3 regions of the Paenibacillus sp. cl6col genome follow, and region 2 is predicted to be linked to each of the others. Evidence: riboswitches for the same ligand, from Rfam matches in the RefSeq annotation. Region 2 holds a riboswitch; each other region holds the start of a gene.

Region 1 (11,029 bases), on a different contig from region 2:
GCCGGCTTGCGAGCCATAAGAACATAGCGAAGTTATATGTCGAAGTAACACATCACTTCATACATCACGAATGAGCCACTATGACATAGGATGGGATGCGATCATTATGCTGTATTATGTAGACTACCATATGCATTTGGAGGAAGGCCCCTATTCGTTCCGCTGGCTTGATCGTACGAATCAAGCATTCGACCACTTCCATCCACTTGCTGAACCACGCCATTCCCGTGCATGGCTCGAAGCGAGTTATGCGCGTATGCATACAAGACTGCAGCGAGGAGCTTATGACGAATCATGGCTCGATCTCTATTTGCAAGAAGCGCTGCGCAAAGGACTGCGGGAGGTCGGAATCGTAGATCATCTCTATCGGTTTCTAGAGACGCTCCCCTACTTCGAACGTCACCTCGATATCGGAGACTCCCCGCTAGGCCGCCTTCAGCATACATGGCTGCATCAAGTATGCACCGAGCGGATTGAGGATTTCGCAGCTGCCATTCAGACCGCAAAGCCCAGATGGGCCGAGCAGGGAGTCGAGCTACGTCTTGGATTAGAAGCGGATTATTTTGCAGGTGGAGAGAAGGAGTTGGAATCTTTCATTGCGATGGCGGATTGGGACTATGTGATCGGGTCGATTCACTATGTGGATGGATGGGGATTCGATAATCCCGAGACTCAGTTCCGCTTCGATCAGGTTGATCTGCGTGAACTGTACGGGCACTTTTTCGATGATGTCGAACGAATGATTAACAGCGGTCTGTTCGATATTGCCGCCCATTTGGACAATTTGAAAGTATTTAATTATCGCCCAGCTGAGGAGCTGCATCTCCCGTACTACGAGCGAATCGCACAAGCATTAAAACGGACAAATACAGCTACAGAGGTAAATGCAGGACTGTTCTACCGCTACCCGGTCAAGGAGATGTGTCCGAGTTCCTCCTTTATCGATGTTCTGCTTCGACATGATGTCCCCTTTACCCTGTCATCGGATTCTCACTTTCCAGACGACGTCGGCAAATACGTGGCGGACAATACCCTTATGCTTCAGCAGCGCGGTCTAGCCGAAATTGCCACATTCCATCAACGCAAACGCATCATGCGACCGCTCGCAACTTCGACTTCTTAATAAAGAAAACGCAAAGCGAGCTGCCCTCTCTCCTATCCCATGAAAAGCAATTCCCGGCGCAACGACTGCACCGGGGATTTCATGTATATTATTTTATTTTCTTTCGAACCGGTTCGAATAGCTGCAGCCAATAAGCGTTGCTGCTTCCTGCCGGGCTGTCATTTCGTATATGCTCCTCCAAGCAGAATCTTGCCTCCGAATCAGGCTCGTAGTCTGGATGCTCGTTCAATTTCTCCATCAATAATTGCCACGATCCCGTAATATCATCTGTACTCTCCATCATGGCATACACCCCGCCGGAGAACCTAGCCTCCGCCAAATGACTTGGTATATCGATATTTTCTGGAATGGAGGCATATGCACAATAACCGTAAACGTTCGATTCAACGTCAGGGAGTGGTTCTTCATTTTTTCCAAATAGCCGTGCCGTTCCTTGCAGTTCAGCTTGCACGAGCCAGTCCGCTAATGATTCGATCGCTTCTTCTTCTGGTGATGCGCTTACGACAACATGGCAAGCCATTCTCATTGGTGGAAGGGTTACGAATTTGATCGATGCTGGAGAATAACTCCACTGATTACTCATCGGCATTGTCACCTCATGTTTCATATTTGAATGTAGGAACGGTTCATGACATAATTGCAGCAGCAATTGAGCCGTAATCGGTTCATTGAGGTACTTGTGCAACTGCTCCAACCATTTCTTCAATGTTAGTTCCTTCGATATGCACTCATTCTTGTGCTCAATCATCTCGTGTGCATACTGAGTCATTACCTGATGTGCGGTTCGGAACGTCATATCCGCCAGCACCACTTTAATCTCTTTAATCCCAATATCAAACCCTCTTAACAAAGCAGTTATACGGATTGCAAGCACAGTCTGTTCATCATACATCCTCCAGCCAGAACTGGTATCGCGCTGACTTGCAAACAACCCCTGCGACTCCCAGTGGCGCAGGGTACGGCTCGTCACACCGATTTCCTGCGATAATTTATCGATTCCTATCATGTTGCCCATCACTATCATCAACCTCTGTCACTTGACGTATCATAAGGCGCCTTATGAGGTTATTGTATCAGTTGTCGCAGCGTCAATTACAATACGAAACTTCGCTCCAAGCACTAACAAATTATCGTTTTGACCGAATGGTTGAGAAAACTAACGTTTTACAATTATCTCCATCAATGCTAAAGTAGTTCGTAAGATGAATATGACGTGAAATCCACTAGGGGAGCCGCATAGGCGGCTGAGACAAGAATTCTTGGACCCTTTGAACCTGATCCGGGTAATACCGGCGGAGGGAAGTGGAGCCGGCCTCATGGTCTTTTTGTATGGACATGATGAAGCCGCTCCATTTCGGGGCGGCTTTTTTTGGCTGCCGCGAAGTGCTCCTTGACCAGATTTCAGCATGCATTCATCATCTATCCAATCATTCGGAGGTGCTGTTCATGCTTACATTTACGGAGGAACTGAGACACGAAGCAGAGCCGATATACGATGCCATTATGGATCATCCATTCGTTCGGGGAATTGCTGAAGGTACTGTCAAGAAAGAACAGTTGATTCACTACGTAAAGCAGGATTTTGAATATTTGAATGCCTTTATTCGGATTTACGGCATTGCGATTTCCAAATGTAACAGCCGAGAGACAATGGCTCTTTTCAACGAGCAAATCTCGTTTGTGCTGAATAGCGAGATACACCCCCATCATAATTTTTGTAACGTGGCAGGCGTAACGTTCGAAGAACTGCAAGGCTACCCGATCGCCCCTTCTGCGAGCCATTATGTGTCCCATATGCTTACCGTGGCCCACGAAGGAACCCTAGAAGATATTATTGCGGCTTTGCTGCCGTGCCCATGGACATATACGGAGATCGGACAACGTCTGCTAAAAGAAGTGAATCCAGATGAGACCCATCCGTTCTATGAGTGGATTCATTTCTATGGAGACCTCGGCGGCGGAGTTACGGACAAAATGCGCCGAATGCTGGATGAATGGGCAGAATCGCTGTCGCAAGCACGCAAGCAGCAGCTGAAGAAGCATTTTCTGACTAGCTGCCAGCTGGAATATATGTTTTGGGACATGGCTTATCAAGTAGAAGACTGGCCGGTACGCTTGGCGGAGAAGACAGAGGTGAAACAAGGATGATCGATATGCAGTTCTTCCCCCAACGTATTAAGGAACGGCGCCCCCTCATCCACAATATGACGAATATCGTCGTCGCCAACTTTACCGCTAACGGTCTGCTAGCCATTGGCGCCTCCCCTGTGATGGCTTCAGCCAAAGAAGAGGTAGCAGACATGGCCAAGGCAGCAGATGCGCTCGTATTGAACCTCGGCACGCTCGATACAGACATGATAGAAGCTATGCTAATCGCAGGGCGGTCGGCGAATGTACATGGCATTCCGGTTATTCTCGATCCAGTAGGCGCAGGCGCAACGCCGTATCGGACGAAGGTGTCCGTGAAGATGCTCAAGGAATTGCGTGTCTCGATCGTGCGCGGCAATGCCGCGGAAATTGCTCAGCTGATGGGTGAAGCTGGCGAGATCAAGGGCGTGGATTGCATGGAGTCTGAAAGCTCCCTTCGTTCCCCTGAGGAGTTGTTCGATCTTGCTGCACGGGCAGCTGACCGTTTCGGCACCATCGTTGCCATTTCGGGCAAAGAGGATGTCATTACAGACGGCACAACCGGCTACGTTATTGCGGGCGGTCATCCGATATTAACGAGCATAACGGGAAGCGGGTGCCTGCTGACATCGGTCATCGGCGCATTTGCTGCGGTAGAATCTGATTTATTGCTGGCAGGAGCCGCAGCGATGTCTTATTATGGGGGCGCAGCAGCCCATGCCTATCGAACAGCGGGCCACCGAGGTCCTGGCAGCTTCCAAACTGCATTTCTTGATGCCTTGGCTGAGATCGACCTATTCGATACGGCGGCATCAACAATCACCCCTCGCCAAGCCTCCGCTAGAAGAAAGGTATGGCTATGATGGTCGCACGAGCATTGACGATTGCCGGTTCCGATAGCGGTGGCGGCGCCGGCATTCAAGCCGACATCAAGACCTTCCAAGAGCTGAACGTATTCGGCATGTCAGCGATTACGGCTGTGACGGTACAGAACACGCTTGGTGTTCACGGCGTATACCCGCTATCTCATGAAGCCGTTGCTGAACAGATAAATGCCGTCGTAGAAGATATTGGGGTTGATGCTGTCAAAACAGGGATGCTGTTCAGCGCAGGCATTATTGAGACAGTAGCGAATCGCCTTGAAGCATTCGGTTTGAACAACGTTGTCGTCGACCCAGTCACGATAGCCAAGGGAGGCGCAGAGCTGCTGCAGCAAGATGCCATAGAGGCGATGAAGAATCGCCTGCTGCCGCTTGCGCTGATTGTCACGCCGAACATCCCAGAAGCAGAAGCGCTTGCAGGAATGAAGATTGTCACCCTGCAAGATCGGTGCAAGGCTGCGATAAGAATTGCTGATTACGGCGCCAAAATGGTCATCATCAAGGGAGGCCACGACATGACGACCGAGCTGGCTGTTGACCTGTTCTATGACGGAGCCCACTTCACACTGCTGGAAGACCGCAGAATCATGACCAAGCATACTCATGGCACGGGCTGCACTTACTCGGCAGCGATTACGGCAGAACTTGCGAAGGGCACTGCTCCCAGCGACGCAGTTCGTACTGCTCGGCATTATATTCAAGCAGCAATTGAGGAGACGCTCGGGCTCGGCGGCGGCAACGGCCCAACCAACCATTGGGCATATCGGCGGCAGATGCAAGAGGTGGTCAGATGATAAGTATAGATAGTCGCATTGAAGATGCTTGCATGCGTTCCTATTTGCGGTTGTACCTCGTGCTCGGCAGCGGCAATTGCGAGGGTGACCCTGCAGCGGTTGTCGAGGAGGCCGTTCGCGGAGGAGTAACGATAGTACAGTTTCGAGAAAAGGGCGCAAACGCGCTGAAGGAAACAGCTAAGAAAGAACTCGCAATGCGCATTCAGTCGGTGTGCAGAAGACACGGCATCCCCTTCCTCGTGAACGATGATGTAGAGCTGGCGCTTGCCTTGAATGCGGACGGGGTTCATGTCGGCCAGAACGACGAGCCAGCGGCGCAAGTCAGGGATCGCATCGGCAATAAAATACTCGGCGTGTCCGTTCATTCGGCAGCTGAGGCTCTGCTGGCTGAGGAACAAGGCGCCGATTATCTCGGCGTTGGGCCGATTTATTCGACTGCTTCCAAAGAGGATGCTCTAGAGCCGCAAGGCACTGCAATCATTCAGCGGCTAACAGAGATAACATCACTGCCGATCGTAGGCATTGGCGGCATTACGGCAGAGCGTGCGCCACATGTAATTCGAGCTGGTGCAGACGGGATCGCTGTTATCTCTGCCATTACCCATGCGGAGAATGTATGTCATGCCGCGAGAGGACTTGCTTCCGGAACTGTTCTCTCGACAGCAGGATCGAGTCACCCAAGCGTTGCTTGCCCTTCTGTCATACCATAGATACCATCTTTGTCGTTCAATTGTCGAACATCATGGAGGAATCCGCCTGAAAAGGAGGAATTAGCATGTGTACAAATATATCGATACCGCGAAAATCGAAGAAGGGCGGCATCGTCTCCGCAAGAACAATGGACTGGACATTGAAGCTCAATTCCATCGTCAATTTTGTGCCTCGTGGACAGTCTTTTCCTGAAGCCAATCTTCCGGGAGATGAAATGAAATGGAAAAACAAGTACGGGTTTGTTGGAGCAGGCGATCCAATTGAAGACTTTATCTTTTACTCCGACGGATTGAACGAGCATGGACTTTCCGTTGCCGGGCTGTGGTTGTCCTGCAGCAAATATCCTATGCCTCGACCAGGTACTCCGATCCTATATAACTCCAATTTCGTTCCGTATCTATTGGGGAACTATAAAAATACCCATGAGGTAAAGGCTGCTTTGGCTGATTTGACCGTCATTAATATTTCAGAACTATATCCGTCCGCCTATGCGCTTCTGCATTATATTATCAGTGACGCATCCGGCAATCATTTAATCGTGGAGTTTACTGAAGGGGAAATGAAAATTTACCCGAGCAAACTGGGCGTATTGACGAATGAGCCTACATATCCTTGGCATCTTGTCAATCAAGAGCTATATCAGCACTTAAGCCTGGAAAACAATGCGCAAACCAGCTGTGGAAGTGAACTCTACGGCAGCGGCCAGCTCGGAATTCCAGGCGATCCGACTCCCCAATCCCGCTTTGCTCGATCTGCATTCCTACAGAAAACGACTTTTCGTCCTGCCAACACGAAACAAAGCATCGGGTTAGCTAGACAAATCTTGCAAACACTCACGGTTCCTAGCGGCACGGTCTATAATATGGGCTCCAGCACCATATACGATTGGACGCAGTGGTGTGTATACCGCGATCATACCAATCGCAGCTACTACTTTAACACAGACTTTAACAGCAAGCTTTACGGGATACACCTTACCCAATTAAATCTCGACGCCTCTGAACAAAGCCGAATCCAAATAGAAAGGCCTGCTTGGTACGAGGACATTACCAAAGCGTTTAACGCCTGACACGTATACCGTATGACCAATGAGCTTTTTCAGGCTGAAGTATTAAGAATAATACTATATTCTCATTAACTTCCCTATTTACTACGCATGCTCCAGCCTGATCAATTCATCCGTGCGTACGCATTTTAGCCCTCTACGTTCGGCCTCGTGCAATATATCGCGCAGCACCGTCAACATTTGTCCAGGGGCTTCCTTGTCAGCGCCGAACGTATCCCCACTGTCATGGAGTACGATAACTGCACCTGGCTCAATACGCTCAGACAGCAGCTTACGCAAGTTGCGTTCCCCCGTATCCAGCTTCCAATCCCGCGCAATAATCGACCATAATACGAGCCGATACGATTTGCGCAGCAGGAACAGATCTCCTAAATTCAGTATCCCCCATGGAGGACGATAGAAGGTTGGCCGCTCTCCTGTAATGCGTTCAATAATGTCCGCAGAACGTTCCACATGCTCGCGCCTGATGTTCCGAGGCGTCATGACCCAATTCGGCATATGCGTATAATTGTGAATGCCAATCTGATGGCCTTCCTCATGCATGCGTTTCACAAGCTCGGGATACTTCTCTGCCTTGCTGCCCAGAACAAAAAAGGTGGCCTTCGCGCCCCGCTCGCGCAATAAATCAAGCAGTTCAGGCGTATAATCCGGGTCTGGTCCATCATCGAACGTAAACGCGACATGACGATGTGCCCGCTTCCGTCTCGCCTTACGAAATACGCCCCATCCGCAGATTCGGGTCAATAAGAAAGGAAGCCCCATATAAATAGCGATCAGTACAATTAATATTCCTGCGATAATATTGTCCATGTTATCTCTCCTACTCCTTCACCCTATTCACATATCGATCCATTAACGTGGCACGAGACATCATCAGCATTTTCGGCACCAGCTTCGATCGCTGCTGCTTCAAGCGCTTGGCTCCCTCCGGATTCAGCATGCGGAGCAGCAAACGCAGATATATGGTAGATACTCGCTGCATCCACTTCGTCTCCAGAGGGTGCAGCTCGAAGCCTAATCCATAAGTGATGCCGCGATGAAGCAGTGTTATCCCAGTCAGCGCCTTTACCTTAGCCAATTCCGGATTCGTATTCACAGCATGGCCGACCTGCTTCAATGCATCACGCAGCCTGCGCGCCGTAACAAGTGCAGCCCGATCCGCACCAACGGAGCGAGACAGCTCCAGCACTTCCCGATTATCAAGGTGAATCTCGCATACATAGTCGCCTTTATGAATATAGGTTCCATCCTCACAGTGAATGGAGGTGCCTCGATGCGTCCGTACGACAACTTTACATATTCCGAACTGTGACTGATATACACTTCGAAGAGGCGTGATCAATTCAAATACAGCCTCCCACGTCATCCACAGTGATTGCAGCATTTTGTTGCCCAAGGTGGAAATCATGAACAATCAAATCCTTCCTGTATGAAAAATCGTGATCTGCTTAACTTACTTTCATCGTACAGCCTGGAGTTCTCTTTTTTCTTACTCCATTCTTACGAGTTTCTTAAATAATTGAGGTAAGCAGAGTCCTTTATATCCAAACCTTTCCTTTAGACAACAAAAAAGCAGTACAGCACTTCAAACTTTGTGCTGCACTGCTTATGCTAATTAACGAATCTCTTCGCTCTAACTTATCTAATGCTTCATTACGCTTCGGTTCCAGCGGCTATTAGACCACAATATTGTCGGAAGCAGCTTGTTCCGCTCTATCCAACGCTAGCTCTAATACGTAATAGTCATTGATATTGCGCACGTGGAACCCACAAGACGTGTATAACCCTAGTGCCCGCTCATTCTCAATTGCAACTTCTAATTCAATCTTGGCAGTTGGCTGCTGCTCCTTCATGCGCTCAATAATACTGCGAAGAATCCAGCGTCCGTATCCTCTGCCTCTGTGCTCAGGTTGAACACTGAAGCCGAATAGAAATGCACTGCCTTCTTCTCGCATAGCATGAATCTTCCCGATAGGCAGCCATTCTCCATTCTCCTGCTGGCAGTCTGCAATAAAAATATAATCCTGCTGCGAGAGCATCGCCGTCTCTACATACCCTCTTGCATCTTCCTCATTCATATCGAATCCGTCCATGTTCAATCGCGTGAGAAGAGCCACATCGCTGGTCTCTGCCTGACGTAATTCGATTTTCGCAGGGGGTTCACTAGCATCTTGCACATGCTCTCCAGTAAGTGTCATCCAATATTCGGAGAAGCTGCACTTCGAACCGATGCTCTCCAAATATTCCTTGCCAGATAAGGAAGGTCGAGCGCAAATGAAGATGAGTTTCTCCACCTGACGTCTCCCACACTCCTGCTGAGCTTCCTTAACAAGCTGACTGAATATGCCTTGACGCCGATAGTCGGGATGCACCATCCCGCTTATCTCTACCTCCGATGCACAGAACTGATAGATACCGAGAAATCCAACAATCTCACCATCTACAACATACACATAGTCGTTAGCGACATCACCCGTGCGTGCACGAAGTGAATCCCAGTTCAACTTCAAAATGATTTGATCGTGTTCATTGCAAATGTCTTCCAACCTACGCAGTGCTTCAAGCTGGTCAGCATCCAATTGTGTATAGGTTCGCAAGCCTGTATTTTTCATGCTACTCATCTCCTTCGCTTTCAAATGCGAATTCATGAGATTGTATTCTACACCTTGGCTGTTATTTCCTTTTCAATCAGTTCAGCAAGTTGTTGAATTGGCTGCGTTCCCAGATCGCCCTCGCCCCGCTTGCGGACGGACACGCTTCCGCTCGCCTGCTCCTGCTCTCCTACAATAAGCATGTAAGGAACTTTGCTCTGCTGCGCTTCGCGTATTTTGAAGCCTAGACGCTCATTGCGCGCATCCACTTGTACCCGAATGCCCGCCTGTTCCAGCGATTCCTTCACTTCATACGCGTAGTCGACGAAGAGATCCGATACAGGCAGTACCGCCACCTGAACGGGCGCAAGCCATGTCGGGAATGCTCCTGCATAGTGCTCTGTCAATATGCCAATGAACCGATCAATCGAACCGTACACTGCACGGTGAATAACAACAGGCCGATGCTTCAGGCTATCCTCTCCGATATAGGACAGGTCGAATTTCTCCGGCATCTGGAAGTCCAGCTGAATCGTGCCGCATTGCCAGCTCCGCTTGAGTGCATCCAAGATGTGAAAGTCGATCTTCGGCCCATAGAAGGCCCCGTCCCCTTCATTAACACGATATTCGACGCCGCGGTTATCCAACACGTTCTGCAATGCCTGCTCCGCCTCATTCCACAGTTCCTCTGAGCCCATCGAATCCTCCGGCCGAGTAGATAACTCGATCTTATACTCGAAGCCGAACACGTTATAAATGTGATCGATTAAGGCCATAACCTTGCCGATCTCCTCTTCGATCTGATCCGGACGGACGAACAGATGAGCATCATCCTGACAGAACGTACGAACCCGAAGCATACCGTTCAAGGCGCCAGACATTTCATGCCGATGTACTTGACCGAACTCGCCAAGTCGAATTGGAAGCTCTCGATAGGAGTGCTGCCCATTTTTGTAAATGAGCATATGCCCTGGGCAGTTCATCGGCTTCAGTGCAAACGTCGTATCATCTACTTTCGTGAAATACATATTGTCCTTGTAGTGATCCCAGTGACCCGACTGCTCCCACAATCGGTTGTTCATCATAAGCGGTGTGCGCACCTCGTCATAGCCGCGTCTTCGTTGAAGTCCGCGCGCGAAATCCTCAAGCTCTGTGCGAATCGTCATCCCGTTCGGCAAGTAGAAAGGCATACCAGGCGCTTCCTCGGAGAACATGAACAGTCCAAGCTCTGTTCCAAGCTTGCGATGATCGCGCTTCTTCGCTTCTTCAAGCATATGCAAATATTCTTCCAGTTGATCCTTCTTCGCAAAGGCAGTTCCGTATACGCGCTGCAACATTTTGTTATTCGAATCCCCACGCCAATACGCGCCGGATACCTTCATCAGCTTGAAGGCCTTAATGCGGCCTGTGGACGGAACATGTGGGCCTCGGCATAAATCCACGAATTCACCCTGCTTGTAAATGCTTATAACTGCGTCCTTCGGCAGGTCATGAATCAACTCCAGCTTCAACGGCTCATCCCGCTCGGTAAATAAGCGAATAGCCTCTTCCCGGCTGACAACCTCGCGCGTAATCGGCAGATTTTCTTGGATGACACGCGACATCTCTTGTTCAATCGCTGTCAGATCCTCTGTCGACAATGGCTTCGCGATATCAATGTCGTAATAGAATCCATCTTCAATGACTGGGCCGATTCCCAGCTTGACTGCATCGGCTCCATATATGCGTTGAATGGC
Region 2 (11,029 bases):
CCAAGCCGTTCAGTTACAAGGAAGGCACCCATCGGTTGAATCAATCCAATTGCCAATCCAGCAAAAGCAAAACAACCGCCAAGCGGCTTCAATAGGCGACTCTTCATGACATAGCGGAAGCCTGCCGCCAGTTCCTGCGCCACATTCGTTTGCTTATGCTTCTCTTTGTCCTCTGCATGATCAGCAGGAAGGAACAGAAGTGCTACTGCTGACAGAATGAACGCAATCCCTGTAATCACAAGCGACACTTGTATCCCATAATGTTGGAAAATGGTCGTGCCGATTGCTGGACCTAGAACCATGAACAAGGCTACCATCGTCTGGAATATCGACATGCCGGCCTGCAGCATCTCCTCTGGTACGTGCTGCTTGAACAGCTTCATGGATGAAGGCTGCGAGAATTGAGACAAAATAGCTGAAATAAAGGTCGTGAAGAAAACGGCATGCCAATCTCCTAAGACGATCGTCCACATCACGGCGAACACAGACAAAGCACTTAGGAAGTCACACCATATCATGGTCCGCTTTGGACGCCACCGGTCTGCGAATGTTCCTCCGATAAAGGAAAAAATAAAGATAGGCGCAAACTCAGCTACGGATACCATTGAAACGGCGAACGGATCTCCATTCGTCATTTCCATGACAAACAAAAGGACAGCAAAGTTCCGTACCCATACCCCAATTTGCATAAATAGACCCGCAACCATAATCGCTTGGACAAAGCGATTGCGGAACAAACTAAAGACGGACTTGTTCTCGCCCGACTGTACATTCCCAGATTGTGCATGAGTCATAGACAACTCTCCCTCCACATATAACAAATAGCAGTTCATTTATCTCTAATTTGACATGAACTTTATTAGTGTATAGCAATCAGGCAAAGATCACATCAGTTCGAAGACGGATATTATTAGTAATTTTTGTAAAGAACACATCGTACGTTAAAAATACAAAGAGGTTGAGCGTTACAGGAAATGATTGTACGTTGCTATGGTAAAGTGGTAATGTTTTAATTAGGTATTATAGTGACGCAAACGTAAAGTTGAAATAAAGGTGGCATCAGACGATGAATGCAGTACTACTATCATTGGCAATATTATTCGGATTAAGTATGCTTCGCGTACATGTTGTACTTGCGATGCTGACAGCTACTGTTGTAGGCGGGCTAGCAGGAGGCCTTAGCATATCTCGCGTACTCGATGTCTTCGGAGAAGGACTGAAAGACAATGCCGGAATTGCTCTAAGCTACGCACTGCTGGGGGCATTCGCCGCTGGCTTGACGGAAACAGGATTGCCGGACAAGCTGGTGCGCGGCGCGGTAAGCTTAGTACAGGGAAAGGATAGCACGAAGGCTCCTCGTGCCGCTGCACGGTATCTCGTGTTGGCCGCCATTGCACTCATTGCTTGCATGTCGCAAAATGCTGTTCCCGTGCATATCGCCTTCATTCCCGTGCTCATTCCACCGCTGCTCGTGCTGTTCAATTCACTGCACATCGATCGGAGAGCCGTTGCATGCGCGCTTACATTCGGTCTTATTACACCATACATGCTTCTGCCTGTTGGATTCGGGGCAATCTTCCACGACACTGTAGCAGGCAATATAACCAAGAATGGCCTTGCAGTCGATGCATCACTGCTCCCACGAGCCATGCTGATTCCGGCTGTTGGTATGGTGATCGGACTTATTGTCTCACTTGCAATCTCTTATCGCAAGCCGCGTCAATACACAACAATAGAAGGGACAACGCAGCCTGGATCTTCTCCCATCCCAGGTCAAGACGGAGTAACAAACAAGTGGGCAGCTTGGTCAGGACTCGCTGCTATCGCGGCAATGCTGACGGTACAGCTCAGCACGGGATCTATGATCTATGGGGCGGCCGCCGGATTGGCAATCCTCATCCTATCACGTGTCATTCCATGGAGCAGAGCAGATCGTGTCCTCACAGACGGCATGCGGTCGATGGCCTATATTGGTTTCGTCATGATGTCAGCCTCTGGATTCGGCGCTGTACTGCGGGATACGGGACATATTGAGACACTTGTGCGGGCTTCTGTGGAGGCAGTTGGCGACAACCGAGCAATAGCTGCGCTGTTAATGCTTGCGATCGGCCTGCTTGTTACACTTGGCATCGGTTCCTCGTTCTCCACCATTCCGATTATCGCCACTGTATTCGTGCCGCTGTGCATCGGACTAGGATTCAGCCCGCTAGCCACTGTTGCCCTTATCGGAACAGCAGGTGCACTGGGTGATGCTGGTTCACCTGCCTCGGACAGTACACTTGGTCCTACGGCCGGCTTGAACGCAGATGGGCAGCACGATCATATCTGGGATACCTGCGTGCCAACTTTCCTCCATTACAATGTGCCGCTTCTTATCGCGGGCTTCATTGCTGCAATGGTGTTGTAATGGATTGAAAAGCATCTTGCAGCGAGCAGCGCATGGTACCACCACCTCGTAAAAGCAAGGGATTGTCTGTGCTTCGTCGGAGCAGTGACTCGTATGGACAATCCCCTGCTATGTACCGTAAATACGCCATCTCATATTCAGCGAATATCCTATCTACAATCATCTAACCTTATTGACACAGCCAAGCTGCATGCTTGCTGCATCAACATGTGTTCCTTCTACCTTTATACCCCGTAACAGCGCCGCGCATTCGCACGCAGCAGCTTCGAAGCTTCCAATATGTCCATACCTTGCAGTGCAGCCCACTCGATGGCAACATCGCGCGCCATCATGGGCATCGTATGTCGGCCTGTATACAACCCTTCGAATGGCCACGGCCCATCCGTTTCCGTCATCACCTGCTCCACTGGATACTGTCTGGCCAACGCCCGGATCTCATCCTCATAATGGATGTCTGGCGTAAATGAGATGAAATAACCGTTGTCAGCCATGCGGGATATCGTCTTCCCATCTCCCTTGAACCAGTGAAAATGCGCGCGACGCACACTATATCGCTCAAGTAAATCAACGACAATCGGAGCGTCATCGTACACGGCGTGAAGCACAATTGGCAAATCCCATGCAGCAGCCCGCTCTACAAACAATTCAAGCAGCTCTATATAGGGCAAGCGGTCAAATGAGTCGCCGCGCTTCTGCGACTCCTCCCGCATATAATACGGCAAACCAACCTCACCAATGGCAATCATGCTCTCCTTATGCAGCTCAAGCCAGGCCAGCAGCCCTTCCTGCTCGTCAGCACTTGGAAGAGCTTGCTCAGGATGGAATCCGTATGCAGGGAGTACCTTGCCGGGATAACGATTTGCCCATTGCTCGGTGTGGTAGCAAGAGGCAAGATTCATAGACACCGCAATCACATAATCCAAGTATGGATGGTTTAGTGACGCTTCCAGTTCTGCGAGTTCTGCTTGCTTATATCCATCAATATGTATATGTGCATCCACAACATGCACTTCATATTCGTTCATTGTGTTCAACCCCCATCTCAAAAAACGCCGCAGGCGTCACGTCTTAGACGAGTATCCTGCGGCGATTCACTTCAAAGGCTACGGCCTTGCTTTCTTTACATTTCTCCGGCTCTCAATTCACTTGCCTCATTCGAATTTCCGCCACGACCCTGACCTTGATCCCCTCGAATCATCCGAGCATTCCCCATAAGCGCAATACATACAAGCGCACATGCTACTGGGATGAGGGCCCATTGGAAGGTGCTAGCAATCGAGTCCGCGAGAGCCGTTGTCAGACCCCGGGCCACTTCAGGCGGAAGATCGCCCATCTGTCCGCTCATTAGTGTCTCGGGTTTAAGCTCCATCGCTGGACCGCCCGCAGGCATTACCTCCTGTAAACGCCCTTGGAACATATGCGACTGGATCGTACCGAACAAGGTGATACCAATCGTCATCCCAAGCGAGCGTGAGAAGGAAGCGGTCGAGTTCGCTGCGCCACGCTGATGAAACTCCATGCCGTGCATAGAGGACATGCTGAGCAAGGAGAAGGAGAAGCCAACACCAAGTCCCGTTAAGACCATATATAACGTCAACAACGTACGCGGTGTATCTGTCGAAATCGTACTGAGCGCGAACATACCGCCGATGAAGAAAATACCGGATACGATCATCAAACTGCGGTAGCTGCGCTTCGCAACCATAATACCGGCAATCGAACTCGTCACAACGGAACCGATCATCATCGGTGTCAAGACGAGACCACTATCTGTTGCCGAGCCTCCATATACCCATTGGACAAACAGCGGGATATATACGGTAGCAATCACGAACGACACCCCGTAGAAGAAGCCGACACCCTGGCTTGCCGCAAACAAGCGGCGCTTGAACAGATTGAACGAAATAATCGGTTCCTGCACCCGTGTCTCAATGATCAAGAAGGCGATCAAGAACACAAGGAATATCGCAAATAGACTTATAATAACTGTTGAATCCCAAGCGTACTCTTTGCCTCCAAGCTCAAGCGCGAACATAAAGCTGACGATTGCAACGACGAGCGTAATGGCTCCGCCCCAGTCAATGCGCTGCTTCTTGTTCGTAGTCTTCTCCTTATAGAACTGCATAATGAACCATAGGGAGATAAGGCCAAGCGGCAAGTTGATGTAGAATACCCACTCCCAACCGATATACTGGGTAATGTATGCGCCAAGCAGAGGGCCCGCCACACTCGATACTCCGAACACCGCACCAAATAACCCCGTCATCTTGCCCCGCTTCTCAGGCGGGAACACATCGAAAATAATCGTAAACGCGATCGGCATGACGGCACCGCCGCCAATCCCTTGAATCGCGCGGTAAATTGCAAGCTGAATCATGCTGTCCGCTGTTCCGCACAGCGCACTGCCGACCAAGAAGACGAGCAAACCAAACACATAGAACCGCTTGCGGCCATACATGTCGGACAGCTTTCCGAAAATCGGCATCCCTGCCATTGTCGCTACCATGTAGGCTGACGTCACCCACACGTACAAATTGAAGCCGCCCATCTCGCCTACAATCGTTGGCATCGCCGTTGCAACAATCGTATTGTCCATGGCTGCCATCAGGATACCAAGCAGCAGGCCGGCAACGACCATCCGCAGATTGCTTTCTTTCGTAATCATTTGAATTCATTCCTCCTCAGGACACACCGTCATCTCTATACAGCAATGCACAGAGTTGCGGCTATCCATGTCTAACGAGATTTAATTATAATCTTTGCCTCTAACTTTTTCCACCAGAAAATGAACAGCGGGTCATTCCAGGCAGCGGGCAGGATACATATATAAGATTTGAAATGGATAGACAATAAGGGATTAGAAAGGGCTGCATCTCATCTCTATATTCTCCCCAAAAAAAGCTGCCTCTTATTAAGAGACAGCTTCACGCTTCAACGTATAGGAGATGAAGATTGTATACTACGCAGCAGATCGGACAGTTCGCGCTTCATGCGGACGAACTCGGCCTCAGAAGCCAGCGCTTCCGTTCGCGGCCGCGCGAACGGAACAGTAACTCGCTCTAACACTTGCGCGGGGCGGTTGGATAGTACATATATCGTATCTGACAGCAGCAGCGCTTCCTCAATGCTGTGGGTAATGAACAGCACCGAGCGGCGATTGCGTTCCCACAGGTCAATGAGCCAGCGCTGCATATCACTGCGTGTTAGCGCATCAAGTGCACTGAACGGCTCATCAAGCAGCATCAGCTCATGGGGGCTCATCATTGCGCGTAGGAAGGCGACACGCTGCTGCATGCCACCGGACAGCTCATGCGGATACGAGCGTTCATAACCCGTCAATCCAACATTGCTTAGCCAGCGGCGCGCTTCCTCCCGCGCCTCCTTCTTCGGCTTGCCTGCAATTTCTGGAGCGAGGATAACATTGTCCTCCACCGTTCTCCATGGGAACAACGCGGGCTGCTGCGGCATATAGCTGATATGGCCTGTCTGACCAACCACGTTCTGCCCATGGACGAGAATATCCCCTTCTGATGGACGAAGCAGACCGCCAATGAGATGGAACAGTGTGCTCTTCCCCGATCCGGATGGGCCAATAATTGAGACGAACTCTCCTGCTTGCACCGTAATGGATACTTGATCGAGCACATGAAGCCGTCCCGCTCGACCGTCAAATGACATGCTGACATCACGCAGCTCAAGAGCGGCCTGCTTCTGTACTGCCTCATGCTGATGCACATGATCAGCATCTCGCTGGGCAACTGGCTGTTGTTCGTTTGTTGTGATCATCTTTAACGCTCCCCCTTCACCCCTGTTTATTGTCACGGCGCCAATGAATGAGCAGCCGTTCCAATGCACATACGAGGCCGAACATGGCCAAGCTCAATAGAATGACAACTGCGATTGCCACGAACATGCGATCCGTGCGATAGGCTGCTTTTTGCAGTACCATGTAGTAGCCGATCCCTTTGTCCGTCCCGAGCCACTCGGAAATAATCGCACTCATCACGCTATACGTCCCTGCTATTTTCAAGCCTGAGAAGACAGATGGAAGTGCATGGGGCAGCTCCAGCTTCCAGAACAGCTGCGACCGGCTTGCGCCTGCCATACGCATATAATTCATCATCGTGCGGTCTGTCTGGGCAAGACCATCCAGGGTAGCCACGCATACGGGGAAGAAGCATACCAGCGTAATGGTGACAATCTTCGGCATGAGACCGAAGCCGAACCAGATCATAAGCAGCGGAAGCAGCGCAATCGTCGGGATATTCTGACTGACTATGACAAGCGGATAGATCGCCCGCTTCAGCCACGGCATCGGATGAAGCGCACAAGCCAGCAGCAAGCCAACAGCCGTGCCTACACAGAAGCCAATGAGCGTCAACTGAACAGAAGCCCATGTGTGCATAAGCAGACCGCCCCCATTGCTTACAGCCTCTTGTGCAATATCGAGCGGACTGGGCAGCATCCATTTCTCAATGCCTGACAACATTACTCCTGCCTGCCATATGGCGAGGAATATAATAAATGCAATGATCGGGGGGCCGATCTTCGCGATTCGACGTCCACTCATGGCCGGTACTTCACTGTCAATTCATCCATCGTAATGCCAGATGGCTTATACACAATCTTCACTTGCGACAACACATTGCTGCTTCCCATCTCAATCATGGCCTTGTTCATATCCTCAATAATACGGAAGAGTTCGCTAAGTTCGCCTTCCATCGTTGTCTCCAGTGGATTTACCTGATATTTCACACCCGATGCTTGAATGACTTCGATTGCACGATCTACATAGGGAATTACGTCTTCCCCATTTTTCGTCTTCGGAACGATCTGAATGCTTACTAAACTGTTCGCCATCTTGCTTCTCCTCCTCTTTCTCAATCCTCATGTAATGATCAACTTGTAACGGTCTTGGTGACGATTATCTCGTATCGATATCATGTAACGATATACACAGGTAACGATATACAGCAAAAGGGCGCATATGCGCCCATTGCCTATTCCTATAACCGTATAGGCTTATGAAGCTGGCAAGAAGTCATTCGTAAACGCCTTGTCTACATCAATGCTCTTATCCATTAATTTGTTCCCCACGAGCCAATTCATGTAATTTGCCCATACGTCACGCTTTTGCTCGCCCCAGCGAGGTGCATCGTCCTTATACTTCGGACTCAGCCATTTCTGGCTTGCGATAACCAGATCTTTGTTCAAATCCGGCACAGCTTTAAGCAGCAGGTTGGCTGCATCTTCTGGATTGTCAATCGCATATTGATAGCCCTTGGACGTAGCACGCATGAATGCCTTAATCAATTCAGGATCTTCCTTGATCAGCTTCTCGCTTGTCGAAAGAACCGGCGTATAATAGTCGAGTTCCTTCGCATATTGATTGACATACAGCATATCAATCGGCTCACCACGAAGCTCTGCTTCAATACCTGTCCAAGCGTAAAAGATCCACGCGAAATCAATATCCTTCTTCACGGCTGTAAAGTAATCGGCATTGCCCATGTTGACGCTCTTCAGCTTGCTATAGTCGCCGCCGTCCTTTTCCATAATCGTGCGGATAATCATCTCCTCAACCGGAGAGCCCCAGCCGCCATACGTTTTGCCTTCAAAGTCCTTAGGTGACTTGATGTTCTTGTCCTTCGGCGCGGCAAAGCCTGATGTATTATGCTGAATGATCGCACCAATCGACACGATCGGAACATTTTGTTGTCGAGCCATCGTAATACTTTCCTGAACACTAACACCGAATTGCGCTTCTCCCGATGCGATCATCGCCTCTGATGCGCCAGTACTCGGCTGCAATATCTCAACATTCAGACCTTCTTCCTCATAGTAGCCCTTCTCCTTAGCGACATACAAGCCAGTATGGTTCGTATTCGGCGTCCAATCAAGCACAAGCTTAATGTCGCGTTTCTCCTTCGACTTATCCGTTCCTTGCTCCTGAGTCGTGTTCCCCTCTGCCTGGCTCCCTTGTCCTGCTTCTTGACCCTTGCCGCCGCAAGCAGCGAGCGCAAATGTCATCATGATAACGAGCGCCAGCATCAACCCTCGTGTAAAGCGTGTCCGTTGCATATGATGAATCCCCCTTCTCTTCCTTCCCTCACTAGTGGAGAGCCGATCATGAAATTAGAAAGTGCTTCGATAACGCCTGCCGCGTTCACCAGTTGGACGATCCGCTCGATCGTATATGTGTGGATGAGCAAGTTCCCGTCCCGCCGTCCTGCAACACGATTCAGATCCACAAAAAAAAGCGCCCCCTCTGGGACGCTTTGTGTGCCGTTCTACGCGTATATGCGAATGTGCATCATACGATGAATCACGTCAATAAGGTCATCCGGCATTCGTTCATCCGTACAGCAATTATGTCCATTCTGCCCAAAGCAGCGCACATTCATGCAGAGCATGACGAATAAGCAAGCAACCTAATTATAACAATAATGACGCGGTTCAACGTCTTTCCTACGCTGGCATTACCCAGATCAGGTGTAAGGGTCGGTATCTTAATGGGATACAATCTCAGCCGGCCAAATTCCAGCACCCCTAGCGTGCATATGCAGTTATCGAAGCTACCATATTACACGGGTAATTATAGTCCTCATCCATCAGAAAGTCCAGTGACAAACAGAAATTGCAAAGTGTCCGCTGATCATTGAGGCAATGCTTATATCTCCCATCAACTTCGTTATTCGTATGCTTTATGACAGCAGATTGCTCATATTCACTAGATTCCTGTCGAAAAAAGTTCCATGTGAAACAAGGGACAATATTCCATTTTAACTCAAATAATTACCTCATTGATTTCTTGGCGTAGAGGATGTCTGTATGATACGATCACCAAATATCAATTCAATTCGAATACCGGATTCGAGCAAGGGGATGAAGAGTAGTATGACAGAAGCGTTAATCGGCAGCACCATTTCCGCCTTATCCACAGGCATCGGGGCCATCCCGATCTTGTTCATGAGGAGCATGTCTCACCGTATGAGGGATATCCTTCTCGCCTATACAGCAGGGATCATGACAACAGCTTCAATGTTCAATCTTATCCCCGAAGCGCTTGCCAGCTCTAATGTGTTCGTGATTGCATTCGGCCTGCTGCTTGGCTGCTTCGTGCTGCTGTGGCTGGAGCATTCCCTGCCTCATATGGATTTGGAGAATCCGAATCAACGAATTCGCATCAATATCGAACAGAAATCATTCCTTATCATTGCGGCCATCACCCTTCATAATTTGCCGGAAGGCTTGTCTGTCGGCGTCAGTTATGCGAGCAGCAATGATACACTTGGGCCGTTAATCGCGTTTTCCATTGGATTGCAGAATGCACCAGAGGGCTTCCTCGTCGCCTTATTCCTCGTCAATCAGAACATCAATCGCTGGAAAGCGCTTGGCATCGCTACCTTAACAGGCGTCGTTGAGATTGTCACCAGCATGCTCGGATACACACTTAGCTCTTATGTGAGCAATCTGGTTCCATATGGGCTGTCCTTTGCAGCAGGGGCAATGATGTTCATTGTGTATAAAGAACTGATTCCTGAAAGTCATGGAGACGGACATCAGCGGTCGGCCACCGTCTCCTTCATTCTTGGCCTTATTACGATGATTGGATTGACAGACTGGTTCTAAACAATGATGCTTCAATCGTTTAATAGAACATGTTCATCAATCAAGCTCATGCAAGGGCTACCAATGGACTAGGCAGCGTTTTATATCATTACTTAACCGGCGTAATATTTGCTGTTCTGCTTGGATTATCCCACTTTACGCTGGCTCCCATGACTTTCGAAATAAAGCTTAACGGAACAAAGGTGCGTTCCCCGTTTTTTTCAACCGGACCATCGAGTTGGATCTGTTGATCACCTGCCAACGCGGTTTTACCTCCCACGTTAACTGAATTGATTTTGCCGTTGAAGTTGATTTGAATGGTCTGAGAGTCATTGTTCCATTCCACTGTTGCACCCAAACCCTCTGAAACGAAACGTACAGGAACATAAATGATGTCGGCTTTGGATTTATAATAAGGATACTCTTCACTTTGAATCGGATTACCTTTAACATTGACCTTGACATCATAATAAATGTCATCTTTATCGCTTACAGTATCGAGAATCATACCAGCCTTCACATCCACTCGAGAAATAGAGAGATCGCGATTAAGGACATAAGCAAAGTTTCCATCCTTGCTGAAGCTGATCGCTTGCCGGGGCTCTGAAAATCCTTTAATGATCCCGATGCTGCTGTTGTCGGAGGTGCTGATTATATTAATGGAGTTATCCAGCTTGTTGCTGGCAAAAAGGATCTTTCCATCAGGAGAAAGGGATGCGCCGTAAGGATCGCGCCCAACCTTTACCTCGCCAATGATTTTGCCTTGTGAGATGTCCACTATGGCAATACTATTACGCCCGCTGTTTGCCGCATACATGGTAGAGCCATCGGCGGATATTGAAATCGCTCGAATCTTCGAGAATCCGTGGATCTCATGGACGATTGCATTGGTTTTGACATCCACAACCGATACCTTGTCTCCCTTGAAGTTAGTAACAAACACATAACGACCGTCGGGAGATACTTTTATCCCTTGACGAGGTTGGGAGAATCCCGGAATGACAGCGGTCG
Region 3 (11,029 bases), on a different contig from region 2:
TTCCCCTCATGGATAATTCCAAGCTGGTCGGCAAGCTGTTCAACCTCAGATAAAATATGACTGGATATAAGCACAGTAATGTTTCGTTCTACCGCTAATGACTTAATGAGCTTGCGCATCTCCTTAATGCCAATCGGATCAAGACCATTCGTTGGCTCATCAAGAATAAGCAGCTCTGGATGATGCAGGATCGCTCTGGCAATACCGAGACGCTGCTTCATCCCCATCGAATATTGACCTACCAGCTTCTTCGTCTCTTCCTGCAGCCCCACCGTTTCTAGTGCTTCCTCCAACGCATTTCGTTTGTATACGCCCATCAGCTTCGCATTAATGAGCAAATTTTCATATGCCGTTAAATTCTCATAGAATCCGGGATGCTCCACCATCGAGCCGATTCTGGATAGGATTTCTCTAGGCTTAGCGTTTAATCGCTGCCCGAATAGTTCTATCTCTCCTTCTGTTGGCTTGATTAATCCGAGCAGCATGCGGATAGTCGTTGTTTTGCCAGCGCCATTGCGACCGAGAAAGCCGTATATTTCGCCCTGCTTCACATGCATGTTCAGATCATGAACAGCAATCTGTTCCCCATACTGCTTCGTGAGCCGGGTCGTACGTATGATCGTGCTCATGCAGCACCTCCTGAGTAAGTAAGTCTACTATTATCGTAAGGGGATGATTTTAAATACTGCTTAATGAGTTCTTAACTATCTCTTAATTGGTGGCAATGTCGTTCGAATTGGTATATTGACGATAAAGGCAGTTCGGACATGCGGCTCGCTCAATACGGAGATGTGGCCGCCAAACTTATCGACAAACGCCTTCGTAATTGCTAGTCCTAGCCCGCTACCGCCATGCAGCAAACTCCGTGATCGTTCGGAGCGGTAAGTGCGCTCGAATATCTTCGATAACTCGTCCGCTGGAATGCCCGGCCCTCTATCCCATATCGTTATGGCAATGCTCGACTCATTCCGCTCTAGCTCCACCCCTAACAGCTGACCTTCCTTGCCGTACTGTATCGCGTTTTTGATTAGGTTGTTCAAAATTCGTATGTACCCATAGCGATCCATTGCAACCATGCAGGACTCCTCAGGAATCTGAACCGCTAGATCCATACCGTTCTTCTTCAGCTCCGGCAGAAATGAAATCAACGCTTCCCTCAGCAGCTCTGCAGCATCTAACGACTCCCATCTCATCTCGACTTCATCGGCATCCAGCTTCGCCATCTGGAAGATATGATCAATCAATTCCTTAAGCGCTTGCGCCTTCGCTGAAATAATTGCAACACACTCATCCCTCTCTTGCTCTGAAGAGATATGTTCATCCTGCAATGCATCGACATAACCGATAATCGAAGTAAGCGGTGTCCGTATATCGTGCGAGATATTAGCGAGAAGCCTCTTGCGGGCAGCATCGGATCGAATTGCATTCACTTGAAGCTTCTCCATCTGCTCGATTAATTCATTAATCGAAAAGAGCATCTCATCATACGCCTCAGATTCATTCGCCAGCAGTCTCGTATTGACATTGCCGCGAACAGCACGCTTCACGGCGGCAGCATGGCTCCTAACCTCCGCTATAAACCGAACACGTCTGTAGAGCAGCAGCGCAGCAACGGTGAACAGTACAGCAAACAGCCCCCACCTGTATATACCTAGAGGCTGTATTGTCATACTATCGATGACGAACCATATAGTTAATCCCATTAATAAAACAACAAGCATTAGACTGTTTTTGTCATGCCTCATCTCGTTCACCTGCAAACTTATAGCCAATCCCCCATACCGTCTGAATTAGCTTCGGATCAGAGGGGTCTGTTTCAATTTTCAACCGAAGCTTACGGATATGAACCATAACTGTATTATCGTCCTCAATATATTCTGATCCCCACACCTGTCTAAAAATTTGCGTCTTCGTAAATACCTGCTCAGGATGAGAAGCGAACAATCTCAACAACTCAAATTCCTTGGCGGTCAGACTTATTTCTTGCCCCTCGCGGATAACCATATATTTTCTAGTATCAATTATTAATCCCTTAAATCTCATGGTTGCAGAACTTTCTTCTGCAAGACTGCTGGCTTCACTGCCTAAGATCATGAATCTTCTCAGCAATGCCTTGCTCCTTGCAACCAGTTCATGTATGCTGAAGGGCTTCGTCATATAATCATCAGCCCCGATACTCAGACCTACAATCTTGTCCATCTCTTCGTCTTTCGCCGTCAGCATCAAAATGGGCACATTGCTTCTCTCCCGAATACGACGGCACACCTCTACTCCATCTATGTAAGGCATCATTAAGTCGAGAATGATAAGATTATATTTATGCTGCTCGAACAATCGCAGCGCTTCTTCACCGTGAGCTGCTGTATCTACCGTGTATAATTCCCGCTCTAAGTACTTCTTCAATAAATCTCGAATCTCTCGCTCGTCGTCGGCGACAAGCACGCGAATAGGCTGCATCGTTCCGTTCTCCCCTTATATCTATCGTAGATTACCCATATCTGATTCGCATTCTACAATCCTTCCTTGCAAATGTAAGTGTAACGAATCCAGCAGCCAATTGCACGTGTTTGCCAATTTCTATCCGCTCGTGTCCCTTCATCGGGATGCAAATGGATAAACTAGTGCCCTAGCTGTTCTCCAAGCATTGCTGTGAGAGTTCTCACGAACGCATCAATGTATGAACCGTAATTTCAGGCTTGCTTAGGAAACGGACAGGCAGTTCTGTCGTCCCGATGCCTCGATTGACATAGAGTTTCATTGGCTTGTTCAGGGTAGTTGTTCCCTCGATTTTATACATCCCCTCAACATACTTCTTCGCTAATGGCGGCGTGTATATCGTGCCGTACCACGGCAATTGAACTTGGCCCCCGTGACTGTGTCCAGATAATTGCAAGTCGATCGGATAATCAATGGCTTGATCGGCAACATCCGGCTCATGCACGACGAGCAAATTGAAGTTGTCAGGTTCTAAGTCTTTCAGCGTTCCATGTATATTGGGCGTACCTAACAGGAAATCATCAAGCCCGCTAATGGTGATATATTCATCATGATTCGGGAGATGGATTTGCTTCGTATCGTTAACGAGCACAGTAAAGCCAGCTTTCTCCATATAAGACTGATAAACTCGGCTTCCGCCCCCACCTCGATCATGATTGCCGAATACGGCATACTTGCCTAATGTTGCTTGCAGCTGTCCTAGTATTCGCTGGGAACGGTCTCTCCGATTTCCATACGCATTGAAATTGTCAACCATATCTCCCGTAAACACAATAATATCTGGATGTTCTTGATTAATCCGATCAACAAGTTCAAGCAGCTGAACATCATTGAAATGATCCCCCAAATGAACATCAGAAAAATGTACAATCTTCATCCCATGAAAGCTTGGAGGGATATACCGATTTAGTATCATCTGCCTCGTCACACTTAAGCTGTTCGGTTCCATCTTCATGCCATAAAATAATGCTCCTGCAAGCAGAAACAATACAATCAGAGTCACACGAATCGAATGCTTGCTCCATTTCTTGTCCTTCATGATCTCACCTCAACCCAATCATAGGAGACCAATGTTACGCCAATATGACAAAATGAAAACAGACATCAAGAAGCCTATCTGCGTGAACATGAGCATCTAGATAGCAAGAGCATGGAAGTTATTGCCTACATACAAAAAACTGCCTTTCAGCAATAAAATTGAAAATACCACTTGAAAGGCAGTCTTACATCTGCTCCCCCTGCTTGCATAGAGGAAGCGCAATATGAAATTCGATATCTCCAGTATGCAGTCGCACGCCATAAGCCGCCTTGTGCTTCTGCAGGATCCCCTTCACAATAGCCAGACCAAGCCCTGTACCACTAAGCTGCTTGTTCCGCGAGCTCTCAGCAACGAAGAACGGCTCCCACAATTGCTTCAGCTGCTCTTCAGTCATGGAGAACGTACATCCATTCCGAATGAACAGCACTAATGCATCATCCTTGTTCGTAAGATCAATCTGAATTTTCCGATTCGTCGTGTATTTCATTGCGTTCGATACGAGATTGTTCAGCACCATTTCAAGCTTGACCCTATCAGCCTGGACGCAAAAGCTTTCCGCATTCTGATCATTCAAGGTCAACTCAATCGAATGCTGCTGCAGAGGTAGCTCATATTTCGCAATGACTTGCTCAAGAAGATTAACGACATGAACATTCTCAATGTTCAGCTCTTCCGTCTGCAAGCGAGACCATTCCAACAGCTTCGTAACGAGCTCGGACATATCATCCGTTTGCGACTGTATGACATCCATGTAGGTGCCGTCATCCAGACCATCCTTCACCCCTGCGGAATATGCCTTGATCACGGCAAGCGGTGTCTTCAGTTCATGTGAGATGTCACGAATAAGGACACGCAAGTTCCGGTTCTTCTCCTCCAGCTCCAGATGCGCTTGCTTCAACTTATCACTCATCGTATTAATGCTGTGCGCAAGCTCCTCAATCTCATCTCCTGTTCGGATGTCCACTGTCCGGTATCGTCGTTCGGCGATATCCTCCGCCATATTCTTAAGCTGCTCAATAGGCTTCACCGTTCGCCTGGAAAACCAAGCAGCGAGCAGAAGGGCTAGTGAGAGCGCACCTACCGCAATAATCAAATTGAACTGATTGACGATACGTATCGTCTCGCCTGAATTAGCCACCGATTCGCCTACAGCGAGAATCATTCCTTCTTTCATGACAAACGTAACGAAAACGCTCGACTTCAACTTCTCCTGCTGATACGACTTCGTAACTATCCCGCCGCGCATTAGCTGTGCAAGGCTCTCTTCCGTGAGCCAGAATTTGCTCATCGCAATCCGCTCCCGCGTAAATTGTTCGCGCAGTGTCCAGTTTAAGCGGTCAATGTCATGGTCGTAGGGGGTATGAACGATTGTGAAGTGGTAATCATCCGCCACCCGCTGAACTTCTTCAAGGAGCTGCTTCGACTCTATGCTGCGCAACCTCTCCACCGCTTCCGTCAACGCAGCACGCTTCTGATGGACAAAATAATTTGGCATAAAGAACGTATTCACACAATACGAGAGTCCGAACACTACGACAAGAATAAGTGCAATTTGCACAAACAGCTTGCGACTAAGCTTATTCATGGCTATTCGGATGCTCGAAGCTGTAACCCATACCACGGTGCGTCCGTATCCACTCCTCGCCGATCTTCTCCCGCAAGCGGCGTATATGCGTATCTACCGTACGTTCCTCGCCGAAGTAATCATAGCCCCATACATGATCAAGCAGCGCTTTGCGCGTTAAGACCTGCCCCTTATTCAGAATAAAAAACTTCATCAATTGAAATTCCTTCTTCGTAACCCGCAGATCAATTCCACGCTTGCAAATCTTCTGTCCTTCCATATCTACCTGGATATCCCCAAATAGATATTGTGCCTGCATCTTCAGCAGCTTCTTCGCCCTCGCCAGCAAAACCCGAGGATCGAACGGCTTCCGCATATACTCATCCGCTCCAGAATCAAGAGCTGTCAGCTCATCTTCATGCTCTCCCTTGGCCGTTAGCATGAGCACCTTTAACTTCGAATTCGATTTGATTTCTCGACACAACTCAATCCCGCTCATCTGCGGCATCATCCAATCGAGCACTGCCAAGTCCAGCGGCTGGTTGTAATAGATCTCAAGCGCTTGATGCCCGTTCTCTGCCGTAAAAGTTCGAAAGCCCTCTTTATCAAAATAAGCCGCTAAAATTTTCAACATATGCGGCTCATCGTCTGCAATAAGTACATTCATTTACTTTGTATCTCCTTATTCTTACCCTTGTCTGTCTTGCATTGAGTGCAGTCTATATTATTGCATTTTTAATTGAATAAGGAAAATCCCACTGCTATACTGGAAGCAACAATAATTGGGAGGCGTTAAGATGAAGTGCGTAACATCAATTGGGGCAGGTAATAATCGGGGATAACGCATAACACCCCTGTAAACTGCGCAATTCCCCTTTAGCAAGAGAAAGGGGATTCCTATTCGTGGAACAAATGAACAATGACAACCGCATCGAGGCGGCAGAACAAGAACAACCCGTATATGCCTTTCCCAATGTGAAGAAATCGATCGCGTGGTTAAGCTTTTTAGCATTTTTCAGTGTGTTGAATGAGACTGTGTTCAACGTATCCTTGCCCGACATCGCACACGATTTTAGTATCACTCCGGCCATTGCGAATTGGATCAACACATGCTTCATGATTACCTTCGCGCTCGGTTCCATCATTTATGGCACCCTGTCATCCCAATACGGCATTAAGAAGCCGCTGCTCATCGGTGTGCTCATCTATGGTAGTGGCTCGTTGCTCGGTTTCTTCGCCCATGACTACTTGTCGGCTGTATTGGCAGCCAGATTGATACAAGGTGCCGGGGCTTCGGCTGTGCCCGGACTCATCATGGTTATGGTCACTCGCTACGTTGGAGAACAGCATCGAGGCAAGGCGTTTGGCATGATTGGCTCTATGGTAGCGCTTGGTGAAGGGATTGGCCCAGCTGTAGGCGGTGTACTGGCAGATTATGTGCATTGGTCCTACCTGTTTGTCATTCCGGTAATGACAATAGTCAGTCTCCCCTTCTTCTTGACCGCACTGCCGCAGGAGCCTTCTCGCAATGGGAGAACAGATATCATCGGCATTGCCTTCTTGTCAGCAGGCATTATTCTATTTACCTTGTTTACTACGACATATGTCTGGTTCTATCTGGTCTGCAGTATGATTCTCGTTCTTGGGTTTGCTTTGCATATCCGCCGTATTCGCGAACCGTTTATTGCTCCGTCCCTGTTCGCTAATCGCCCATATGTACTTGGCACGCTTGCTGGTTCCATTTTGCTAGGAACGGTAGCTGGATTTATTTCCATGGTTCCTTACTTCATGCGGGATGTACATCAACTTTCGACCGCTGTTATCGGCAGCGCGATCATTTTCCCAGGGTCACTCAGCGTTATTCTGTTCGGCATACTCGGTGGAACTCTCGTTGATAAGAGAGGAACTTCATTTGTATTTGTCGCTGGAATAGGTCTTGTCACATTCAGTTTCGTCACGCTCCTTGCGTGGGGGAATGATTCTCCATGGCTGATGACGTTCGCCCTCGTGCTCGTGTTCGGAGGGTTGTCATTCATCAAGACAGTTATATCTGCATCCGTTGCAGAATCGCTAGCACCTGACCAAGCAGGAGAAGGAATGAGCATGCTCAGCTTTGCATGCTTTATGGCTGAAGGCATCGGCATCGCTGTAGTCGGCGGTCTGCTTACACATAGTTGGCTGTTGACTTCACTGACACCTACCGTTGCCAAGGAAGCTTCATTTGCCTTATACAGTGGCCTGATTATTCTGCTCATAGCAGTTCTTGCATGCGGAGGGATCGTATACAGCTTGTCATTGAGACGACATTCTACAACTTCACACGATTAACAATTCATGAGGATCAGGACTTCTTCCTGATCCTCATTTTGTTCTATTCTCTCTTCAAATCTCCTAACACGCTCCTTATCTCCTTATTCCTCTCTTCGATGTTGTCTAGCGAACGATTACAATCATTGGCTTCTATCCCTATCCTATTTTTATGTTTTTTGTAAACATTTCGTTGTCAACCTATCATGAATATTGTATGATATGAGCAATTGCATAGTCATACAAATTCGGGGGCTTGAGGAATCAGGCTGAGATTGTAGATGAGTATACCGCTACTGACCGTTAATCTGATCTGGATAATGCCAGCGTAGAGAATCTGTATTTGTCGTGTGATCATGCTCTGCTGTGATCTAGGACTCTTCTACCGTCTGGTTGCCAGACGGTTTTTTTGTATGCTAGCTATACAACAAAGGAGAGGGTTATGTTGCCAGAACAACAGAGAAGCAACAAATTAAAGTTTACGGATATTCTCATTACCGTGATGATCGGGGTCGTATTTGGTGTGATCTTCAAAATGTGGGAGAGCGTCTACAGTCTCGCAAAGCCGTTGTTCCCACAAGCAGGACAATTAACATATGGCATGTGGTTTATGGCTGGCCCATTCGCGTACCTAGTCATTCGCAAGCCCGGCGTCTGCTTCCTTGCAAGTCTTGCTGCCGCTAATTTATCGGCTATTCTTGGCTCTGCTTGGGGACTAGAGACGATTGTGTATGGCTGTGTACAAGGTCTGGCGGCAGAATTGGCATTCGCCTTGACTGGATACCGCAAGCACAGCATCGTCATCGCAGGCATCGCTGGCATTCTGTCCGCAGTCGGCTCATTCATTATCGATCTCGGTTACGGATATGCAGATTACGAGACATGGGTGCTCGTCTTGAAGTACGGACTTCGTGTCATTAGTGCGTTCATCTTCGCTGGCGTATTTGCCGGCTTGCTCGTTCGTGCATTGGAAGTGACAGGGGTAACCAAATCCATACGTCCTGTGTCCAAAGAAGATTACGCGGTACTTAATCAATAGCACGCATAATATGAATAGATAGAATTTGTGCGTACGCCACAAATTCGGAATAAGGTGGTTACACATGCAACAGGAATCTCATGCGAATTCGTCTGCATTTGTTGACCGCTTGCGCCTAACATTTCCAGGAGAGGATTCCTTGCTGTTCAAGGACCTCTCCTTCCACATTTCTACCGGTGAGAAGGTACTGCTCCTCGGGCCAAGCGGTTGCGGCAAATCAACATTGCTGCATGTATTAAGCGGAATTATGCCCCACTCTATCGAAGTGCCGATGAAATACGATCAGATTAAGCTTCCTTCAAGCTGGGGCTTCGTATTCCAAGATCCGGACAGCCAGTTCTGCATGCCATATGTAGATGAAGAGCTCGCCTTTGTACTGGAAAATCTCTCGATCCCCTATGATCAAATGCCAGCATGCATGACAGGCATACTTGAAAGAGTGGGATTGCAGTTCAACAATCTGCATACAGAAATCCATACGCTATCCCAAGGAATGAAGCAGCGGCTCGCGCTTGCGTCCGTCCTGCTGCTAGAACCAGAGGTGTTGTTCCTCGATGAGCCTACAGCGCTTCTTGATCCAGAAGGAACGAAGCAAGTCTGGGACACCGTGAAACAAGCTGCCGATTCCTCCACCATTCTAATCGTGGAGCACAAAATCGAGCATGTTATCGACATTATCAATCGTGTGGTGCTATTCGACAGCACTGGACAAATCATTGCGGACGACGAGCCGAAAAATGTATTTCTACATCATAAAGATAAGCTCATTGAATATGGTATTTGGTATCCCGGTGTATGGCAGGACTACAGTTATTCAGAAGCCTACCAAGCCATAACGCAGCAACGAACGGCGAACGGATATCAACAGCCTCATTGCAAGCAGGACGGCGGGCTCACCTACACGCGTCTGCAAGCCGTGCAGCCACTGCTCTCTTTGCGTGATTTTAGCGGATACTATGAAGAAATTCGTCGCATATCCGTCCCGAGCGTAGATATTTATCCGGGGGAATGGATTACGATTATCGGAGAGAACGGCGCTGGCAAGAGCACACTATTGTTGTCTCTTATGCAAATTCTGCGTACTACAGGCATGTATCTTATTGAGGGTCAAGAGCTGCCAGCACAGGCTCGCAAGCGATGGTTCCCACGATTCAGAAATACGGGAAAGCAGCCTCCAGCCGAACTCGCCTTCGTATTTCAGAATCCTGAGATGCAGTTTCTAACGGATTCGATCTATGATGAGCTTGCTTATGAACCTAGGCAGAACAACTGGGATGAATCGGACATTGCACATAGAGTGGAACAAGTCATGGAATCATTCGATCTGAATATCGGACGGGATCGGCATCCGTATCATTTGTCACTTGGTCAGAAACGCAGATTAAGTGTCGCCACAGCGATGATGCGTAAGCGTCCAATCCTGCTCCTGGATGAGCCAACCTTCGGGCAAGACGCTAAAAATACATTTGCTGTATTGGAAAAGTTGAACCGGCTTCGGACAGAAGGAACCGCCATAGTCATGGTGACACATGACATGAATATCGTGGATCGTTTTGCAGATCGGATATGGCATGTTGACAAAGGCCAACTGATCGAAGTAGAAGCTTCCCCACGTGGACAGACAATGCGGGAGGTGCAGATGAAATGAAGCTGCTCGCTCCCAAATCTGAAACATGGCTTCATCAGGTTAACCCTGCGCTCAAGCTTCTCGTCTTTCTCGCCTTGCTCATTATTGCGCTGCTAACCCGAGAGCTTGATTTTGCATGTTATCAGCTAATCTTCTACACACTGCTGTTGTTTCTATGCAGCGGCCACTCTACGAAGAAGCTGCTGTTCGTGACAACACCGTTCCTTCTCCTGTTCGTCTCGACAGCATCCACGATGATCTTGTTCGGCAAGGGGGAGCATGAATGGTGGTCATGGGGAATAATCCGCATCACCGAGGAGAGCTTCTACCGCGGACTTGTCATCGGAGTGAAAACACTCTGCTTCGGCATGCTTGGCATCACATTCGCCTTCACGACGAAGCCAATATTGTTATTCTATGCGCTGATGCAGCAATTCCGGCTTCCGCCGCAATATGCGTATAGCTTCATCGCCTCCTTGCGGCTGCTCCCTGCGATCTGGGAGGATTACCGAGTTCGCACGCATGCCCTGCAAATCCGCGGCGTTCAATACAGCAAGGGATTAAAAGGGATATATGAGCGTCTACGCATGTACGCCCTGCCACTGCTCGCACAGAGCATTCGCCGTGCGCAGCGAGTCGCTGTCGCAATGGAGGCGAAGCGGTTCCAGATGGGCCAATCACGTACCTACTATTATATTACACGCTGCCATCGGCGCGATGTATGGTTCACTCTGCTTATGGCTGGATTAATTACGCTCGCCTATATGGCCGCACTGCACTTCCCGTTCACCGGCCCGACCGTCTAATTGGCTTCAGATACAATCTGATAGGTAATTTAATTTTTATCATCAAAGAAACTCTCCCAGATCTAATAAGGAGAGTTTCTTCTCTTTCTTCTCTTTCTTCTCTAGCAGGGAGATAAGATTCTCCAATAGTCTTGTTGAACGCTGTCCAAGC

What was found. Region 2 has a riboswitch for thiamine pyrophosphate ahead of BLS15_RS25670 (hypothetical protein). Riboswitches for the same ligand answer to the same signal wherever they lie in the genome.
Region 1: it holds a riboswitch for thiamine pyrophosphate, as region 2 does, so the genes downstream of both, tenA (thiaminase II) here and BLS15_RS25670 (hypothetical protein) in region 2, are expected to answer to the same signal.
Region 3: it holds a riboswitch for thiamine pyrophosphate, as region 2 does, so the genes downstream of both, BLS15_RS21915 (ECF transporter S component) here and BLS15_RS25670 (hypothetical protein) in region 2, are expected to answer to the same signal.

What each region holds. Positions count from the first base shown of each region.
Region 1 covers NZ_FNAZ01000001.1:751,354-762,382, forward strand. The annotation lists gene BLS15_RS03235 (DeoR/GlpR family DNA-binding transcription regulator) at 1-19, shown strand, start outside; gene BLS15_RS03240 (histidinol phosphate phosphatase domain-containing protein) at 107-1,123, shown strand; gene BLS15_RS03245 (MerR family transcriptional regulator) at 1,212-2,138, opposite strand; TPP riboswitch at 2,339-2,441, shown strand; gene tenA (thiaminase II) at 2,570-3,271, shown strand; gene thiM (hydroxyethylthiazole kinase) at 3,268-4,113, shown strand; gene thiD (bifunctional hydroxymethylpyrimidine kinase/phosphomethylpyrimidine kinase) at 4,104-4,925, shown strand; gene thiE (thiamine phosphate synthase) at 4,922-5,635, shown strand; gene BLS15_RS03270 (linear amide C-N hydrolase) at 5,701-6,705, shown strand; gene BLS15_RS03275 (polysaccharide deacetylase family protein) at 6,787-7,512, opposite strand; gene BLS15_RS03280 (YkoP family protein) at 7,523-8,110, opposite strand; gene BLS15_RS03285 (GNAT family N-acetyltransferase) at 8,379-9,314, opposite strand; gene thrS (threonine--tRNA ligase) at 9,362-11,029, opposite strand, start outside.
Region 2 covers NZ_FNAZ01000013.1:108,679-119,707, reverse strand. The annotation lists gene BLS15_RS25710 (MFS transporter) at 1-794, opposite strand, end outside; gene BLS15_RS25705 (Na+/H+ antiporter family protein) at 1,067-2,407, shown strand; gene BLS15_RS25700 (TatD family hydrolase) at 2,632-3,432, opposite strand; gene BLS15_RS25695 (MDR family MFS transporter) at 3,528-5,072, opposite strand; gene BLS15_RS25690 (ABC transporter ATP-binding protein) at 5,339-6,193, opposite strand; gene BLS15_RS25685 (ABC transporter permease) at 6,210-6,977, opposite strand; gene BLS15_RS25680 (thiamine-binding protein) at 6,974-7,267, opposite strand; gene BLS15_RS25675 (ABC transporter substrate-binding protein) at 7,430-8,488, opposite strand; gene BLS15_RS25670 (hypothetical protein) at 8,458-8,658, opposite strand; TPP riboswitch at 8,855-8,968, opposite strand; gene BLS15_RS25665 (ZIP family metal transporter) at 9,305-10,039, shown strand; gene BLS15_RS25660 (stalk domain-containing protein) at 10,128-11,029, opposite strand, start outside.
Region 3 covers NZ_FNAZ01000009.1:147,017-158,045, reverse strand. The annotation lists gene BLS15_RS21950 (ABC transporter ATP-binding protein) at 1-629, opposite strand, end outside; gene BLS15_RS21945 (sensor histidine kinase) at 705-1,745, opposite strand; gene BLS15_RS21940 (response regulator transcription factor) at 1,735-2,457, opposite strand; gene BLS15_RS21935 (metallophosphoesterase) at 2,660-3,535, opposite strand; gene BLS15_RS21930 (sensor histidine kinase) at 3,720-5,120, opposite strand; gene BLS15_RS21925 (response regulator transcription factor) at 5,113-5,766, opposite strand; gene BLS15_RS21920 (MFS transporter) at 6,012-7,427, shown strand; TPP riboswitch at 7,645-7,758, shown strand; gene BLS15_RS21915 (ECF transporter S component) at 7,849-8,445, shown strand; gene BLS15_RS21910 (ABC transporter ATP-binding protein) at 8,510-10,093, shown strand; gene BLS15_RS21905 (energy-coupling factor transporter transmembrane component T family protein) at 10,090-10,878, shown strand.